Regions from separate parts of the Roseateles albus genome, predicted to be linked through region 2. Evidence: riboswitches for the same ligand, from Rfam matches in the RefSeq annotation. Region 2 holds a riboswitch; the other holds the start of a gene.
What was found. Region 2 has a riboswitch for cyclic di-GMP ahead of PRZ03_RS05980 (methyl-accepting chemotaxis protein). Riboswitches for the same ligand answer to the same signal wherever they lie in the genome.
Positions count from the first base shown of each region.

Region 1: it holds a riboswitch for cyclic di-GMP, as region 2 does, so the genes downstream of both, PRZ03_RS11670 (pre-peptidase C-terminal domain-containing protein) here and PRZ03_RS05980 (methyl-accepting chemotaxis protein) in region 2, are expected to answer to the same signal.

Region 1 is NZ_JAQQXT010000006.1:191,731-200,887, reverse strand. It holds gene PRZ03_RS11675 (sensor domain-containing diguanylate cyclase) at 1-2,600, shown strand, start outside; gene PRZ03_RS11670 (pre-peptidase C-terminal domain-containing protein) at 2,675-4,360, opposite strand; cyclic di-GMP riboswitch class I at 4,513-4,601, opposite strand; gene PRZ03_RS11665 (Dps family protein) at 4,786-5,286, shown strand; gene PRZ03_RS11660 (CHASE domain-containing protein) at 5,646-9,157, opposite strand, start outside.
Region 2 is NZ_JAQQXT010000003.1:142,802-151,958, forward strand. It holds gene PRZ03_RS05955 (PDZ domain-containing protein) at 1-800, shown strand, start outside; gene PRZ03_RS05960 (glutathione S-transferase family protein) at 819-1,478, opposite strand; gene PRZ03_RS05965 (STAS domain-containing protein) at 1,939-2,238, opposite strand; gene PRZ03_RS05970 (PEP-CTERM sorting domain-containing protein) at 2,944-3,588, shown strand; gene PRZ03_RS05975 (substrate-binding periplasmic protein) at 3,830-4,588, opposite strand; cyclic di-GMP riboswitch class I at 4,918-5,022, shown strand; gene PRZ03_RS05980 (methyl-accepting chemotaxis protein) at 5,275-7,254, shown strand; gene PRZ03_RS05985 (M4 family metallopeptidase) at 7,361-9,157, opposite strand, start outside.

The DNA.
Region 1 (9,157 bases), on a different contig from region 2:
GCCGCTTGGCCGAGCAGGCCTTGGCTGAATTGTCTGAATCGAACGACCAGCGAAGTGCCCGGCTGCGCCTGCGCCTGCAGCTGCTGCTGGCCGAATGTCACTGGCTGTTTGCCGAGCTGGACTTGGCCGAAGCACAGGCCCGCACCATCATTCCGGCCGCACGGACGCTGTCCGATGTTTTGATCCTGGCCGACGCCCACCTGCTGCTGGCCCATATCGCCGGCGATCGGGGCGACCTCCCGGGGCGCTGCGCCGAGCTGGATGCGACGGCCGCCATGGCGGTAGGCAGCGGCGACGACTTCCGCATGGAGTTCGCCCAGCTCTGCATCGCGCACGCCGCGCTACGGCAAAACATCGCCTCCGCCTCTGCGCAATGGGGCGCACATGTGCGCGATCTGCTGGCCAAGCCGGTGCACCCGGCCCTGCATGTGATGTGCAATGAGTTCCTGACCTTCGAAGCGCTGCAAACGTCTGACTTTGCGACCGTGTTTCGCGTCTGCAGTCACACCGTCAGCGCGCTCAAGCGGGCCGGCATGGTGCGCCAGATTGCGCTGTCGATGACGATGCTGGGCGTTGCTTTCGCCAACCTCAACGATGACACCCAGGCGCTGGAATGGATGCAACGCAGCCTGGAACTGGCACGCCCGACCGGCTGGCCCTTGGTGCTGGGCAATGCGCTGCTGCAGGTCAGCAGCGTGCAGCGCTCGCTGGGCCAGTTTGAAGCGGCGCAAGCAGCCCTGGACGAAGCCCTGCCCTTGCTCGCGCCGCTGCAGAGCTCGCGCACCTATGCGCTGGGCCTGGTTTATCTGGCCGAGCTGCAGCGCGACCTGAAGCAGCCCGCTGCAGCGCTGGAGGCTGCGCGGCAGTTCGATGCGCCCGCGGCCGCACCGCGCCCACTGGATTTGCGCCTGCATATGATGGCGGTGGAGGCGCTGTCCTTGTCCGAGCTGGGCCGGCCGCAAGAGGCATTGGCAGCCGCCCATGCGGCGCTGCAGCTGGTCCGGGAGGCCGACCTGCCCTTGCATCTGTCGGATGCGCTGCAAACCTTGGCCACGCTGTATAGCCAGCATGACTTGCCGGCGCCGCCGGACATGCAAGCGGCCAGCCCCAGCCTGCACTATTTACTGCTGTCTTTGGCGGCTTTTTCGCCCGAGCAACAGTCCAGCGTGCCGCCCAGCGTGTTTGACGCGATCGCGGCCGAATACGCCAAGCTCGGCGACCACGCCCAGGCCTATGCCTATGCTCAAAAAGCGCGCGCCGCCAGCGAAGCCGTGCACAAACAAGACGTCAGCAAACGCCTGATCTTGCTGGAAACAAAGTTCCACACCGAGCGCGGTGAGTTGCTCAGTCAGACCAGCGCCACGCTGGAGCGGCTGAGCCAGATCGGCCAAGAAATCACCGGCCACCTGCAAGAGCAGGCGGTCTACGACACGCTGGACCACAATGTGCACGGGCTCTTGCGGGCCAATCATTTCAGCGTCTATTTGCTCGACGCGGCGGGCGAAAACCTGCTCTTGGCCTATGGTGCGGAGGATGGGAGGCGGCTGGCGAGCTTCAGCGCGCCGATGTCTCACCCGACGGCCAATATCGTTCGCTGCGCTGCGCAGCGCCGAGAGGTCTTTATCGAAGTCGATCCCTCAAGCGGCAAGAACAATCCGATTCCGGGCACGCTGCAGACGCTCAGCGCGATGTTCATGCCCTTGATTTCGGGTGAGCAGTTGCTCGGCGTGATGTCTATCCAATCGACGCAAGCCCATGCCTACGCCGACCGCGAGCGCTTGATTTTTCGCAGCCTGGCGGCCTATGGCGCGATCGCGATCGATAACGCGCAAAACTATCGGCGCCTGGAGGCCACGCTGGTCAGCCTGCATCAGGCGCAGGCCGAGGTGCTGGACAAAAACCAGGAGCTGGAACGCGCTTACCAGTCGCTCAAGGACATCAGCCTCACCGACCCGCTGACCGGCCTGCGCAACCGGCGCTTCCTGGAACAAAACCTGGCAGGCGAAATCAGCCAATGCCTGCGCCACTACGAAGACTGGCGGCGCCACCCCGAACAGCCCGCGCCGCAGGATGCCGACCTGATCTTTTTGCTGGTCGACATCGACCACTTCAAGCGCGTCAATGACGACTGGGGCCATCCGGCAGGCGACGCGGTGCTGGTGCAGATGCGCGCACGCCTGCAACAGGCCTGCCGCGACTCGGACTACCTGGTGCGCTGGGGCGGCGAGGAGTTTTTGGTGGTGGCAAGGGCGACCAACGCCAGTGCAGCCCCGGACTTCGCCGAACGCATACGCGCGGCGGTGGCGCAGCAGCCCTTCGACATTGAGGCCGCCGCGCGCTTGGCACTGACATGCTCGGTCGGCTTTGCGACCCTGCCCTTTGTCCCCTCGCAGCCCGAACGACTGGATTGGCAGCAAGTGGTCGGCCTGGCGGATCAGGCGCTTTATATGGCCAAGCGCAGCGGCCGCAACACCTGGGTGGGTTTAAGCGCCACGGCGCAAACCCCGACCCTGGGCGATATCAGCGAACTTTTGCTGTCGCCGCAGGCCAGTGCTAATGCCGGATGGCTGCGGATCGAATCGATGCGGCCCATGGCCTGAGCCGCCACGAAAACAGCCGCCAGGATTGGCGGCTTGTTTTTTGGCCTGTGGACCGGCCAATGATGGGGCTCGCTTTACTTGAGCTTCAAGGGCGCCGTACCGCTGATGCTGTACTGGCCGATCGAGCCGTAATTGCTGTAACCCGTGGTCTTGGGGTCGCCCTTGCCGGCACCTTTGACAAAGAGGTAGTAGGTGCCCGCCGTGGCCAGCTTGGCGGAGATGTTGGCGTCCAACTTGTCCAGGGTGTTCGCCGTGGCCACGGTCTTGCCGCTGGCGTCCCTCAACTCCAATGCCACGTCCAGGTTGCCGCTCCAGTTGGAGGGTGCTACGGTCAAGCTAATGGCACCGGCACCGGCGACAAAGCTGAACACGTCCACATCCGTGGGCGTTTCGATCACGCCGGTGCGGCTGAGGTTGGCCAGGCCGTTGGCTTGGCTCAGCAGCATGGCGCTGGCCGTGGCCGTGGTGTTGCCGTGATCATCGACGCGCGCCGGCAGGCCTTGTTTCTTCATCACCGCATAGGCGTCTTCGGTATTGGTCGCGCCGGCATACTCGCCCTTGGCCCATTGCGTGAGGTTTTTGTAATAGCTCACGCCCATGATCGGCGCCCAGCCAGTGTCACCGCTGCCAGTGCCGCCGTAATAGGTTTGGGCGCTGGTGCTTTGGTGATGCAGGCCCAGGGTGTGGCCCAACTCATGCGACAGGCATTCGGCGATCGGCTTTTCGGCATTGGCCAGATTGTTCTGGAAGCAAAACGCCGGTGCCGGGCTGGCCCTGAAGGCCGCGAAAGAATTCAGATAGGCATAGCCACCCGAAGCGCTGGTTTCACTGGTGATGAGAATGGTCACGCCGGTCTTGCCCACAACGCTGCTGGGCGCTTCGGTGGTGATGTCGACATCGAAGCTTGCGTAGTCTTCCGCGACCCGCAACCAGATCTTCTGGATCATCGCCTGCTCGACCGCGCTGAAGCTGCGCGGCAGCTTGTCCAGATCGAAGGCGGGCTTGGCGCCCTCGCCCTTGAAGTTCAGATAGATGATGCGCGAAGCGCTGCTGCGCGAATGCAGCGCGAAGGTCTGGTCAAGCGGGAACGGCGCGCCGCCTGTCGAAGGCACGCCGATGGTGGCCTTGTCTCCCGCCTCGGTGACGCCCATATTCGCGTCGCTGACATGATGGGTGTGAGCGTCCTTGAGGCTGGCATCGGCCTTGCCCGCGCCGGCGTCAATGAACAAGAGGCGGCCCCTGGTGTCAACGAACACGGTGTTGTCGCTGCGCAGCAGCGTGGTCAATTCTTCGGGGCTCTTGCCGTACCAGGCTGCAACGGCTGGCAAATCGCCACCGAGCCCATCAATCGCCTGCTGCCCATTGCTCAGCGCCGCCAGCTTGATGCGTCCAAAGGGCGCGTTCTCGGTCGAGCCTTCGCTGTTGGCGGGGATGAAATCGGCCGGCAGCTCGAAACCCTTGATCGCCTGCGGCGCCGGCGCGGCCAGCGCAGCGGTTTGAACGGCTGGGGCCGGCACTGCAGGAGCGGCGTCTGCCTTGGCACTTGCGAGTGGCAGCGCGATGGCGGGGCTCGATGGCGCTGCGGCCTGAGCCAGCTGTACGGCCTCTCTTTGCGGCTCAGCCACCACGCTCAAGGTGACACCACCGACCAAGGCGATCACCGCGGTGCCGGTCAAGGTACGCGCCCACAGAGGCGCTTTGCGCAGCTGCACCTGCAGAGATTTGAAGGCGTTTGGCTGGCGAGTAGGCTGCTGGGACATGAGGTGAGCACTCCGGCTTTGAGGGTAGAACTCAAGGCGCAGCTTGGAGCGGCGAGGTCAGTCAAAGCGAGGAGATCAGCAGTATTGCTGCCAGCACGGTGGAGTGGTGCTCAAGCCCCTCGCTGGGAGTGCAGGCTTGGTGCCCGCTTTGGCTTGGCAACCCCGCTGTCTTGGCTGATGAATAGCTGTAGACCGGAAGCTTTGCGACCCCGGCTTTCGCTCGGGTGTGCCCTGAATGCCTTCAGTTTAGGGGGCGCATTGACACCTGGATAGCGCTATTTGCGGGCAAGCTCGACAGCGGCGGGGCTGATGTGATGAATTGCTCAAAAGCCCTGGCCCTCGCGCCACGCCGGCAGGCGTTTTTGCTGGCCTATAGTGCTGCCTATTGCCCAAGACCTTGTACCAACCACCGAGAGGAGCCTCCTATGGCCAAGAAATCTGCCGCCAAGTCTGATGCCATCAATATCGGCATCAGTGCCAAGGACCGGGAAGCCATTGCCCTGGGCCTGTCCAAGCTGCTGGCCGACACCTACACCCTCTACCTGACCACGCACAACTTCCATTGGAACGTGACCGGGCCTATGTTCAACACCCTGCATCAGATGTTCATGCTGCAGTACACCGAGTTGTGGAACGCGGTCGACCCGATCGCCGAGCGCATCCGCTCCCTCGGCCATGTGGCGCCCGGCTCTTACGCGCAGTTCGCCGCCTTGAGCTCGCTGCCCGACGCACCGACCAAGCCACCGAAGGCGCTGGAGATGGTGCGCATCTTGGTAGAGGGCCATGAAGGCGTGGCGCGCACCGCTCGCGCCTTGTTCGCCGTTGTTGGCGAAGCTTCGGACGAGCCGACCGCCGACCTGCTGACGCAGCGACTCACCATTCACGAACAAACAGCCTGGATGCTCAGGAGTCTGTTGGAAGACTGAGCATCCAAGCACTGCCTGCGCAGCAGGTGGTGCAGACGCGCAGCGCCAGTCGTGTGTCGGCGCAGCCAACAAACAGCCTGGATGCTCAGGAGTCTGCTGGAGGACTGAATAGCAGCTAGCCCGGATGTTTCACGAGGGACGCGGGAATTGCGGGAGTCCAGGCCGCAGCCAATGGCGCTGAGACGGCCGCAGCCGATGCCCCGTGGCATCGGCGAGGAGTTGAAGCGTCAGGGGCAAGGTCTGGGCCGCGCAAGCCCGCGTAGGCCCTGTAGCCAAAATGGACAGAACGTCGAAGCGAGAGAACGTCGTGCTCATCGGTGCTGTGGATCAGCCGGGGCCGACCTTGTGAAACATCCGGGCTAGCCCTGCTGCGCCAGCAAGACCTCATGCAGGCGCAGCAAGACCGGCCGCGCTGTGGTCATCAGCGCACAGCTGGCCTCGCAGACCTGCGCCGGCTCGGCGGCATCGGCGGGCGGCTGCTGGCGCCAGGCGCCCAGGCGCGCTTCGGCCTCGCCCGCCTCACCCGCCATACCGGTCGCACCGAGCGTGGCCGCCGTGCCCTTGAGCGTATGCAACAGCCGCGTGGCCGATTCAAAGTCACCCTGCTCGACTTGGCTGCGCAGCTGCTCCGGCAAGGCGGCCAAATCACGCACAAAACTGCCGAGCAAGCGGATATAGCTGGCCCGCTTGCCACCAAGCCGGCGCAGCGCCAGCTCCAGGTCCACGCCGGCCTCCGAGGCCGCTGACTGCGCCGGGTCGATCTCGGCAGCTGCGGCCTCCACGAGCACAGCAGGGCTCGCTGGCATGGCCTCGGCCAGCCCCTGCTCCAAGCCGCCCAGTCTGCGCAGCACGCGCACCAGTTCATCCAAGTTGAAGGGCTTGCCAATATGGTCGTTCATGCCGGCGGCCAAACAGGCCTCGCGGTCGGAGCTCATCGCATTGGCGGTCATCGCAACAATGGGCAAACGGCTTAAACCCAACTCCTGGCGAATGAAGCGCGCGGCGCTGAGGCCATCCATCACCGGCATTTGCAGGTCCATCAAGACCACATCGAAGGCCTCCGGCGTCGCCACCAGCAGCTCGACCGCCTCGCGGCCGTGGTTGGCAATCTCCACCACAGCGCCTTCGTCCGTGAGCAGCTCGGACGCAACCTGCTGATTATTGGGGTTATCTTCCACCAACAGCAGGCGCAGCTTGGCGAGCCGCTGCTCGCCCGGCGCGGTGCCGGCACGGCGCTTGGGCTGAGCCTGGCTGCGCGCCTCGCGGGCGGCCAGCGCAGCGTCAAACAGCATGGACGCAGTCAGCGGCTTGAGCACAAAGCCGTCCACGCTGTCTTGCTCGGTTTGGACTTGCTGCGCATAGAGGTCACGGCCCTGCGCCGTCACCATCAGCAGCACAAGCGCATCGCCCTTGAGCCCGAGATGGGCGATGCGCTGACAGGTCTGCCAGCCGTCCAGCCCCGGCATCTGCCCATCCACAAAAACCAGCTGATAGGGCATGCCCGCCCGCGCTGCGGCCTGCATCAAGCTCAGGGCTTGGTCGCCGCTGGCCGCCTGCTCGACCTGCCAGCCCAAGGCTTGGCCCATGCTGGCCAGCAGCACGCGCGCATGCGTGTTGTCTTCAACAATCAGGGTGCGCCACGCCGCCCCCTGCGCCGAGGCGTCGCCCTGCTGCTGATCAGGCGCCAGCGGCAGGCTGATGGTGAAAGCGAACCGGCTGCCGCGCCCGAGTTCGCTCTCCAGCGTCAGCTCGCCCCCCATCAGCGCGACAAAGCGCTGGCTGATCGCCACACCCAGGCCCGTGCCGCCAAAGCGCCGCGTGGTGGATGACTCGGCCTGCGTAAAGCCGCTGAAAATACGCGTCTGGTTCTCGGCCGCAATGCCGATGCCGCTGTCGCGGACGCTGAATTGCAACGTTACTTCCGCCCCGCTGCGCTGCAGCAGCTGCACTCGCAACAGCACCTCGCCGCTGGGCGTGAACTTGATCGCATTGCCGCCCAGATTGATCAAGACCTGCTGCAAGCGCATCGCGTCACCGATCAGGCGCTGCGGCAGGGCGGGGTCAATATCGAACAAAACTTCGACCGGCTTGGCGCCCACATTGGCCGCCAAGATCACCGCCAAGTCGCGCAGCAGCTGGTCGAGGCCGAAGGGCTGCGGGTCCAGCTCCATCTTGCCGGCCTCGATCTTGGAGAAGTCCAGAATCTCATTCAGCAGCCCCAAGAGCTGGCGCGCCGCGCCGTCACTCTTGGCCGCATAGTCGGCCTGGCGCGGCGTCATTTCGGTCTTGCGCAAGAGCGTCAACATGCCCAGGATGGCATTCATCGGCGTGCGGATTTCATGGCTCATATTGGCCAGGAACTGGCTCTTGGCGGTCGAGGCTGCCTCCGCCGCAGCTCTTGCATCTTGCAGCGCCAGCAAGGCCTGCTTGCGCTCGGTGACGTCTTCGAAAATAAAGAAGCGGCCGAAGTAGCGGCCGTCGTCGCCGCGAATCTGGGTCGAGAAGCGGCGTATCGTGCGGCCGTCCTTGAAGGCGATTTCGTCCTCGAACTGCGCTTGATTGCCCTCATCCTGCAAGCTCAGATACTTGCTGGTGAATCCCGCTTCATCCACCACCAAGGCGCGCCGGGTTGGCATGGTGTCGATGTTTTTGAGCTCGCCGCGGCGTATCGGCTCGGCCAGATGCGCCATGCCCCAAAGCTCGCAAAAGCGCTGGTTGAAGTACAGGATTTTGTCGCTGCGGTTGTCCACCACAAAAAAGGCCAGCGGCGAGCTGTTCGACATCATCTCCAGCAGCGACTCATTCCAGCGCAGCGCCTCCTCGGCCTTCTTATTGGCCGTGATGTCGGTGCGGATGGCGATGTATTTTTCGATCTGCTCGTCCGCCCCCAGCACCGGCGCGATGAAGGTGTCGACCCAGTAGAGCGAGCCGTCTTTGGCGCGATTGCAGACCTCGCCGCGCCAGGCAAAACCGACGCTGATGGTCTGCCAGATCTCGGACCAAGTCTGCGCCGGCTGCAGGCCCGAGTTCACGATTTGGTGAGTTTGGCCGAGCAACTCTTGCTGTGTGTAGCCGCTGATCTGACAAAAGGCCTCGTTGGCCATGGTGATGCGGCCGGCTCTGTCGGCCACCGAGACAATAGCGGCCAGATTCAGCGTGCTCAACAAGGCCTGGTTGTCGCGCTGCGCTGCCTCGAGTTCGACCGTCTTGGCCGCCGCCTTGGCCTCGGCCAGCTCGCGCCCATGGCCGAGTTGACGCAGCATCGCGGCCAATAAGCCGGTCGCCAAGGCACCCGCAGCAAACAAAAGCCAGGGCGTGCTGCGGTCCAGGCCCGCATCAAACTGCGGCGTGCTGTTCATGCGCAGCGTCATCTCGCGGTTGACAAGCTTGAGGCTGCGTTGATGGCTGAAGCGCCGCCCGACGGAATCGACCTGACCCGGCCCCAAGGCCGCGACATGTCCGTCGCCATCAAAGATCGGCGCGCCCAGGGGCGTGCCTGGGCGAGCGTCGTAAAGCTCAAAATCGATGCGGCCCGACTTCACATCCGGCATATCGCCCAAGAGTTCGTTCAGCACGATGGGTGCGGACAGCAGGCCCAACAAGGCAGCGGTGCGCTGCTCGGCATTGTCGAGCGGCACGCCGCGCCGGTAGACCGGCACAAACAAAAGCACGCCGGCGGTCTGCTTTTGATCCTGCACCAAGACGATGGCGCCGGTGATGGTAGGCAGGCCGGTGCCTGCGGCCAACTCGGCGCCGGCGCGGCGCAAGGCTTCGGAGCCGATATCCAGACCCAAGGCCCCGCTATTGTTGGCCGCCGGCTCGATCCGCTTGATCACGAACAGGTCGGGGTGGTGCTTGTCCGCCATCTGGC
Region 2 (9,157 bases):
TTCGCGTCGAGCGCCCGAATATCGGCGACAGCCGCGCCAGCAAGGACTGCCGCGACATCGACTACGAGGAGGAGTTGGCGCTGCATCAGCAGGTCTATCGCCAGCTATTGAAGCAAGACTTTGTCGACCCCGCGCAGATATTCTTCTTCGGCCATTCGATGGGCAGCGTGACGGCGCCGCTGTTGGCGCAAGTGCATCAGCCCAAGGGCATCATGGTCTACGGCGTGGTGATGCGCTCTTGGTTGGAGTACTTCATCGACCATGCCCGCATTCAGTCAACCTATACAGGCAGCAGCCATGTCGAAGCCGAGGCCAAGCTGCGGGCAATGCTGCCGGTTTACTACGGTTGGTTGGAGCAGGGGCAGAGCCCGCAACAGTTGAAGGCGCAGAACCCGGGCTGGCGACAACTGCTTGAAGCAGGTGGCAAGGACATCAGCGATGGCGACCATATGTATGGCCGTAACTACAAGTTCTGGCAGCAGATGAATCAGCGGTCAATGGCGGCGGCCTGGAGCCAGGTCAGCGGCAAGGTCTTGGCGATGTATGGCGAGTTCGATCTGCAAGCCCTTCATGACCGCGACGCCAAAAGCATCGCCGCCGTGGTCAACGAGAGTCATCCGGGGCAGGGCAGTTACCTCCTGGTTCCTGGCACCGAGCATGCGTTCATCAGGGTTGGCTCTTACCAAGAGGCGGCAGCCTTGGCCGAGCCGGGCAAGGTGCTGCCAGCGCTGCAAGAACGCTACAACCCGGAGTTGGGTCGTTTGACGGTGGAGTGGTTGGCGGCGGCCGGCAAACCCTGAAAAACTTCCACACCAACTTCAATAGGCCAGACGGCTGAACAGCGCATCAAAGGGCAGGGCGACGTTCTTTCTGAACGCCTCGCGCTGTTGCAGGCGCGCCCACCACGCCAGCACATGGGCCGGCCGCTCGACTTCCAACCCCATATTGAAATAGCGATGCAGGCAGGTGCCGGCGGCAATATCGGCCAGCGTGAAGCTTTCGCCGGCCAGGTAGGGCTGTTGCTCGAGCTGGGCGTCCAGCGCCCTGAAATGCTTGCTGCACTCCTTGCGATGGGTGTCGAGCAAGGCCTCCACGCGTTGTTCGGCAGGGGTGCGGTAGTAGCCCCAGAACAGGCGCAAAAAGCTCGGCTGCAAGCCACTGGCCGACCAGTCGATCCAGCGGTCTGCCAAGGAGCGACGGGCAGGGTTTTCGTCCCATAAAGTGCCGACGCCATAACGGGCGGCCAAATAGCGCAGGATGGTGTTGGACTCCCAAACAATGTGCTCGCCGTCTTTGAGCACTGGCACCAAGCCATGCGGATTCATGGCGCGAAACGCCGGTTCGTCCAGACCGCCAAACGCCCCACCGGCATCAATGTGCCGGTAGCTCAGGCCCAGTTCGTCCAAGGTCCAAAGCACTTTTTGAACATTGAAGGAGCAGCGTCGGCCCCAGATGGTGATGTCGTTCTTGTTTGTCAATTGGATTCCCAGCGAGGATTGATCAATCTCAGTGCGCCTCTGCATCGACCCAGCCACCTGTAGCGGCCCGAATCAGCCCGGCGCAGCTATCCTAACGGGCCGCCCGTGCCGATGTGACCAGGCCGTCGGACATCGCTGATGGCGAGCTGAATCGAACGGTCTAAGCGGGCAGCAATGTGCCCAGAGCTGCCGCTGGGGATTGCTAGCTGGTAACCCAATTGCATGGACGCCCGCACAGGCTGTAAGGTCTCTCCTGATTCCCACTTCCGGGGTCGTACAAGGCTGGCAATTTCACCAAAGGGTGCGATCCTCCCAGCATACTTGAGATCCCGATATGTGACTCGACAGATGCATGCGCCGCTGTCTTTGCGCACAGCCTTGAACGTCATGACGATGCCAGTTCAATGTCGTAATGCAAGACTTGACCGCAGCCTTGCCGCCATAACAAGGTTGTTGTCGCTCAAACCGGGAACATACGGTCGAGCCGCAGGAGCCGGAAGATCGCGCGCGGCCCGTCGCGGAGCCCGATGACGCGCACCTGACCGCCGTCCGCCCTCACCTGCTTGACCAGCGAGACGATGACACCGACGCCCTCGCTTTCGATCTGACGCATAGAGGACGTATCGAGGATGATGTCCCGGCGATGCTCCGCGACGAGCTGATCCACGAGAGTCTTGAACTCTGGGACGGTGAGGTCGTCCAGGGTGCCCTCCAGTTTAACCACCGTCTCAAGTCCATTGTCGATCCGTTTGCAGCTCATGATGATCCGTCTCCTTCGTCGGTTTTTTGGATAAGCGGGGCAAGCCGGAGCATTCGCTCTCACCCCAAGGGCTCACGAATACTTCAGCGCCGGGAGTGTAGCACTCCACTCATTTGATGAGTTATGTATGTGAATTCTCCCAAACATGCCCGAGGTCCAGGGCCGAATCTCCGATTCCCTTTTTTTCCGCTCACTTGCGTGCGCTTGTATGTTCTGCCTCTATCGGGCGCGATGGCGAATGCCCGGTATGGTCACCGAGTTGCTACGCGGGCAGTGACCTCGAAATGTCGGGGCCTGCTCCAAGCCGACAGTTCGAACAGGCGCCGCGAAGCTGACGTTCGGTTCGCCGACCGTTTTGGTCAACGTCGGCTTACGGGCGATGCTGCGGCCCCACGCTCCAGGTCAGCTGTTGTCATTCGGATGCGCAGTGGGTGGCGCCAGCACGGCGCCCAATGCGGGCATTCGCCATCGCGCCCGATAGAGGCAGAACATACAAGCACACGCAAGTGAGCGCACAAAAAAAAGATTCGGAAAGTCGGCCCTGGGCCTCGGGTATGTTTGGGAGGAAATCGCATTCCTAACCCCTCAAATAGGTGGGGGGGCTTGCCGCCGCAGTCATTGCTACACTCCGGCCGCCGGTGAATTGGTGAGCCTTTTGGGTGAGCTGATTGACTTGGCCTTATACACCATTTATCCAGGGAAAAAATGATGCATCAACTACTCAAGAAGACCTTCAAGACGGGCGCCCTGCTTGGCGCAATGACCTTGATGGGTGCGGCACAAGCGACTTCGGCTTTCGAAGGTCGCCTGGCCAATGGCACGGCCAGCTCCACTTGCACGGTATCCGGCGCGAACAAGTGCGCAATGTTCTACAACGCCACGCTTGACTTGACGATCCTGAACGACTGGAACATCGGCACCGGCACGGCTGCCGCAGGTTCGGCCCAGGCCCTGGCTGAAACGGCGGGTGCTAAGCAGACCAGCTTCACGGGTTGGTTCTTGCCGACAGGCGATGGCAACCTGCCAGCCGGTAGCGGTAACCAATTCAAGGCCATTTGGGACGCTGCAGGTGGGAATTTTAGTTCCTTGTCGGCGCAATTTGATGGCGTGCAGTCCAACTACTACTGGTCCGGTACGGAGTACGCGCCGGGTTCGCTCTACGTGTGGTACTTCGGTACCTACAATGGCTTCCAGGGCTACGACGTCAAGTTCAGTGGTTTGTACGCGCTGGCTGTGCGCCCCGGAGATGTGACCGCCGCGGTGCCGGAGCCACAAACCTATGCGATGCTCCTTGCTGGTCTTGGGCTCATGGGCTTAGTTGCTCGCCGCCGTAGCAGCAAGCAGCAGTAATCGATTGGCATAGGCCTACCGAAAGAACCGGCTCAAGTGGCCGGTTTTTTTATGCGCGGCTGCGGAGTTCAATCCCAGCGATTCATCCCTGCCAAATTCCGATGTCGTGCGGCTGCTCAGGGCACTTTGCAGCCTTGTAGCAAGACCCCCCGCTTCGGCAAGTAAAGTCGCGTCGGAACAGCTGGCGATTGCGCCCCGGAATTCGCGCTGATCAAACCATGCTGGGCGGCGTGCGTTGACCTCACTGATAGCTGCGCAAAATCCGCTCGATCTGGCCGGACTTTTGCAGCGACTCCATCGCGCGCTGCAGCCGCCTCACCGTCTCGGCGCCAAGCTCCCGGCGGGCGTACAAGACGTAACTCTTCTCGTTGACGGTGAATGGGCTGTTGAACTGGTTCAGGTCAACGCCGCTTTGCTTCAAGGCATAACTGAGCAGGTAGTCGGACGAGATCACCGCGTCGAGCCGGTCCAGAGCCAGCATGCGCACGCCTTGAAAAGGATCGGCGACGCCGAACTTGCGGATGGCGTCGTCCTTGTTGATGGCGTCGTCATAGAAGGCACCGCGGGCCACACCCAAGAGCTTGCCCTTGAGCTGGGCGACGCTACGGATGTCGGACGCCTTCTTCGTCAGCACGACGAACTTGAAGACGTGAAAGGGTGTGACCCGTTGCGCCAGTTCTTCCAGCTCGGGTCCTTCAACGCCGACCACCAGATCGGCACTGCCATCCTTCAAGCCCATGGCCAGGCGCACATAGACGGCCGAGCCGAGTGCCACCGGCAGCGCCGCTTCGCGTGCCAGGGCCAGCATGATTTCATGATGCATGCCGGGCCGGCTCACCTCGCCATGCAGGGTGTAGGGCGCCACATCATTGAGCAAGATGCGCAGTGGTGGTCCAACAGCGGGCGCCGCCAATTGAGCGGCGGCGGCTGGGGTTTGCGGCTGCGCTTGGGCGGCCGCCGGCAGCGGCTGGGCAAGCAGGCTCAGGCAAAGTAGCGCCAAACAGTGCTGAACCCTTGCGCACGGGCCGAGGCGCCGCGATGTCGGCTGAGTTGCATTGGGCATGCGTGCAGTTTAGCGAGTCGCCAGTCGGGTATGCGGCTTGCGCCATGCTGCTGGCTTGCCCTCCGCGCCTCCCGCGCCGCCAGCGACGCTGAGGACTTTGGGTCGGCGGCGTCAGGCCAGTGCAATGCCACTCTTGTGGATATTTCGCCCGAGGCCCTGTGCCTAATGTCACGTTTGGTCTGAAATTAAAGGGTTTACCCTTGGCTATTTGATCGGAATCAAAGATACTTCAATACCAGTTGCGAACCAGTGTTGATCTGCTCGCAGCGCCAAATCGGCACACCCGCTTGAAAGACGGGGTCGCAAAGCTTCCGGTCTACCGTTCAGGCGAGCATCACACTCGGCTGGGCCAAGATAGCGGGGTTGCCAGTCAAGCTCAGTTCAAGCCCCCGTTGATGGTGCGGTTTGGCCGGACTTGCCTGTCAGACAGTTCACCCAGCGCGATCCCGCATCGCCGCCGTGAAGCCTCTGCGACTCTCTTCTCGCTTGCTCCCTTGCAGGGCGTGCCAATGGTTTTGTTTGCCCATTGACCCCTGCGCGTTTGGCACTGGCTGCCCGCGCGGCCGTGCCGGTTCCTGTGAGTCGGCATGCCAACCCAAAGAATTGCATTGAAGATGAACAACTTGTCCAACTCATCAGCCGCTGGCACCCATCCCAAGTCATATGCCAGCCTGGCCCGGCGCGTTGCTGTCGCCGGCGGCTTGAGTGTCGCTGTCTTGATCGGCTTGACCAGCCTGGGCCTGAGCTACAAGGCAACCGGTGCTGAGCGTGAGCGTGCCGCGCTGCTGGCTGCCAGCGAAGCCGGCGCTGTGGCTCGCATGGCCGACGCCTTTGACAACAGCGCGCGGCTGATGGTCGAACGCTTCTACAACACCTTTGCGGGCGACTTCAAGGGCAGTTTCAGTCTGCAGACGGACGCGTCCGACCTGCTGTTCGAGGGGCAAAAATTGGCCGGAGACTTCGAGGCCGTCGACCGCTTCAGCCGCAACACCGGTGGTGCCGCCACCATCTTCATGCGCAAGGGCGATGATTTCTTGCGCATCACGACCTCGTTGAAAAAAGAGAACGGCGAGCGCGCGGTCGGCACCACCTTGGGCAAGGCGCATCCGGCTTTTGCCAAGATGATGGAAGGCCAGCCCTATGTGGGCAAGGCGGTGCTGTTTGGCAAGCCGTTTATGAACCATTACCAGCCGATCAAAGACAGCCAAGGGGCGGTCATCGGCATCTTGTTCGTCGGCTTTGATACGTCGGAATTTCAGCGCTCGTTGGAGCAGCTGAGCCAGGGCGTTAGCTTGTTCGAAACCGGCGGTGTCTATTTGATTGACCCGACCGGCGCCAAGGGCAAACCGATGTTCCGCGCTCACCCGACTCAGACGGGCAAAGCGGTCGCCGAGTTTGACCCGGCGGCGGAAGCTTTTTTGACCGAGCTGTTCCGCAAGCCCGCAGCTGATATCGCAAACATGCACGTCAAGGCACCGGCCCTGCTCAACAAGGCCAATGATGATGCCTGGGTGGTCGCCAAGCACAGCGAGGCGACCGGTTTGTGGGTGGTGGCCGAGGTGTCGGATCGCCAGGCGCTGCGCGAGCATTGGGTGGCACAGCGCAATCTGTGGCTGACCTTGGGTCTGGCCAGTCTGAGCTTGGCCATGGGCCTGTGGTGGCTGCTGCGGCGCTGGGTCGGCGCGCCGCTGACCGCGCTGAATACGGCAGTTGCCCGCTTTGCAAACGGAGATTTGTCAGTGCCGGTGCGGGCGCAGCGTGATGATGACTTGGGCGCGCTGGCCGGCCATGTCGAGCTGATGCGCCAGCAACTGGCCCAGACCATTGGCTCGGTGCGCATGGCCACCGACGGCATCTCCACCGCCAGCTCGCAAGTGGCGGCCGGCAGCCAGGACTTGTCTGGCCGCACCGAGAGTGGTGCGAGCAGCTTGCAGCAAATTGCCAGCTCGGTTGAGCAGTTGACCGGCGCGGTGGCGCAGACCGCCGAAGCCGCGCGCTCGGCCACGGCCTTGGCGCTCAGCGCCAATCAGGCCGCCAACCAGGGCGGCGAGGAAATGCAGCAGGTCTTGATGACCATGGACGACATCAGCACGGCCAGCCGCAAGATAGTTGAGGTCATAGGCACGATTGACGCAATCGCCTTCCAGACCAATATCCTGGCGCTGAACGCCGCGGTTGAGGCAGCGCGGGCCGGCGATCAGGGGCGCGGCTTTGCGGTGGTGGCCAAGGAGGTGCGCAGCTTGGCCCAGCATTGCGCCGAGTCGGCGCGTGAAATCAAGGGCTTGATCGGTGGCAGCGTGGTCTGTGTGGACGCCGGGCTCAAGCAGGTGCAGGCGGCCGGCCGCTCGATGGGCGAGATCATGAGCAGCATTGGCCGCGTCAATGCGGTGGTGTCGGAGATCAGCGCCGCAGCCAGTGAACAGCGCGCGGGTATCAGCCAGGTCAACGTCGCCATCACGCACCTCGACGCCAGCACGCAGCAAAACGCAGCGTTGGTGGAGGAAAGCACGGCTGCCGCCGAAAGCCTGCAGTCGCAGGCCCAGCATCTGGCCGAGATGGTGAGCGGCTTTCGCCTCGCTTGTGGGCGGGCCGTCCAGGCCTGAGCTAGAGGGCTGGCAGGGGCAAGAAAAAAGCGCCGGGGCTGAGCCGGCGCTTCTTTTGCGGCTGCGACAGATATCGGTCGCAGCTGCATGGGGGTCAAGGGCTCGGTCAGTTGTGATTGGCCACCAAGCTGGCCCCGCTGACGTTGGCATAGGCGCTCAGCAGCAGGTAGTAGACGCCGGCCTTGGGCGCGGCCACGGTGATGGTTTCGGCATTCGTGCTGCCGTCTGACTTCAGCTCGAAGGAGGTCGTGCTTGGGGCGGCGCCAAACTTCAGATAGATGTCGCCGTCACCGGTGCCACCGCTGAGCTTGAACGTCAGGTTGCTTGCTGCGGTGGGCACGGTGAGCTTGTACAGCTTGCTGGCGCCCTTGGTGAGCGCGATGCCAGTTATCGCCACGCCCTTGGTCAGCGCCGTGGCCGCCGGCGCGGTCGTGCCGCAGCTGACGCCTACGGCGGCGAAGGCAGCGGTCACATCGGCCGTGGTGTAGCCGCGGTTGGTGGCGGCTTTCTCGACGCCGCATGCGCCTTGGTTGAAGGTGCTGTTGGCCGTCCAGTACAGGCGGTTGGCATCCACCATCACTTCAAACGCCTTGCGGGTGTTCCAGCCGGGGCTGCTGGCCAGCAGGTAATAGGCCTTGTTGTAAACACCGCTGGTGTTGTGAACATCCATGCTGCTGGTGTAGTCCTTGGCATTGCCGATCGAGCGGCCATCTTGCGGCGGATTTTTCATATAGCGCAGCGCGCCGCTGGCCTTGAAAATCTCGGCGCCGACCAGCCAGTCGTTCGTGCCCTTCATGAAGTACTCGGCGGCCTCGCCGGCCATGTCCGAGAAGGCTTCGTTCATGCCGCCGGACATGCCCGAATAGACCAGACCCGAATTCTGCTCGGTGAAGCCGTGGCTGACCTCATGCGCAGACACATCCAGCGAGACCAGCGGATAGAAAGTGCTGGCGCCGTCACCGAAGTGCATGGCCGTGCCGTCCCAAAAAGCGTTTTCGTAGTTGCTGCCGTAATGCACGCGCATGTAGAGCGTCTGGCTGATCGGGCGCAGGCTGAACCAGCCTTGATACATATTGAAGACCACATTGCCGAAGTAATGCGCGTCGTTCAGGGGCGAGTAGGCCCCATTGGTCAGCTTGTACTCATTGCGCGAGCAGGTGAACTTGAACGGTGTGCTGCCGGTCGTGCCGCCTTTGAGGTCGACGGTGATCACATTGCCGCTGTTCATCTGGCAGTCGTTGGTGACAACCAAGGGTCCGTAGGTCGTGCCGTACTCGTATTTGCCGGTCTTGGCATTGCCGCCGGGGCCTGTCGCATTGGCGTGGGTCAGGCCTTCCCATTGCTGCAGCACCGCGCCGCTGTTGGCGTCGATGATGAAGTGAGGCCGGCTTGGATGATCGCCTTGGCCGTTCAGGAATGAGACCAGGTAGACCAGCTGAGCGACATTGTTTTCGTTAAGGCGCACATAGAGCTGGACCTGATCATTGGACGTTCTTGCGCCGCGCACACCACCTGCCACCAAGCCCTTGGCCTGGGCCAGCACAGCGGCGCTGGACAGGCTGGGTTGGGTGTGCGCCAGGTCTTGCTCCAGTTGGCGGATCAGGCTGCCGGTGAAGGTGGAGCCGGCGCGCAGGCCGGCGACCGAGCTGTCGACATGCTCCACCACGGCTTCGTTCCAGATTGGCACGCCTTGGTAGTACTGCTGATGCCTTGTGACGCGCAAATTCTTGCCATAGCTTTGGCTGCGCAGCGGCCTGAGCTCTTCGTTGAGCAGACCCAAGGTGGCCGCAACGCCGCTGGAGGCGACGCCGCTGGCACTGCGCTGAACCGACAAGTTAGCGCCGGCCAAATCCAGGCCCTCCAGTGGAACCCGCTCGGCCGCGATGGCTTGGCAGGCTGCGGC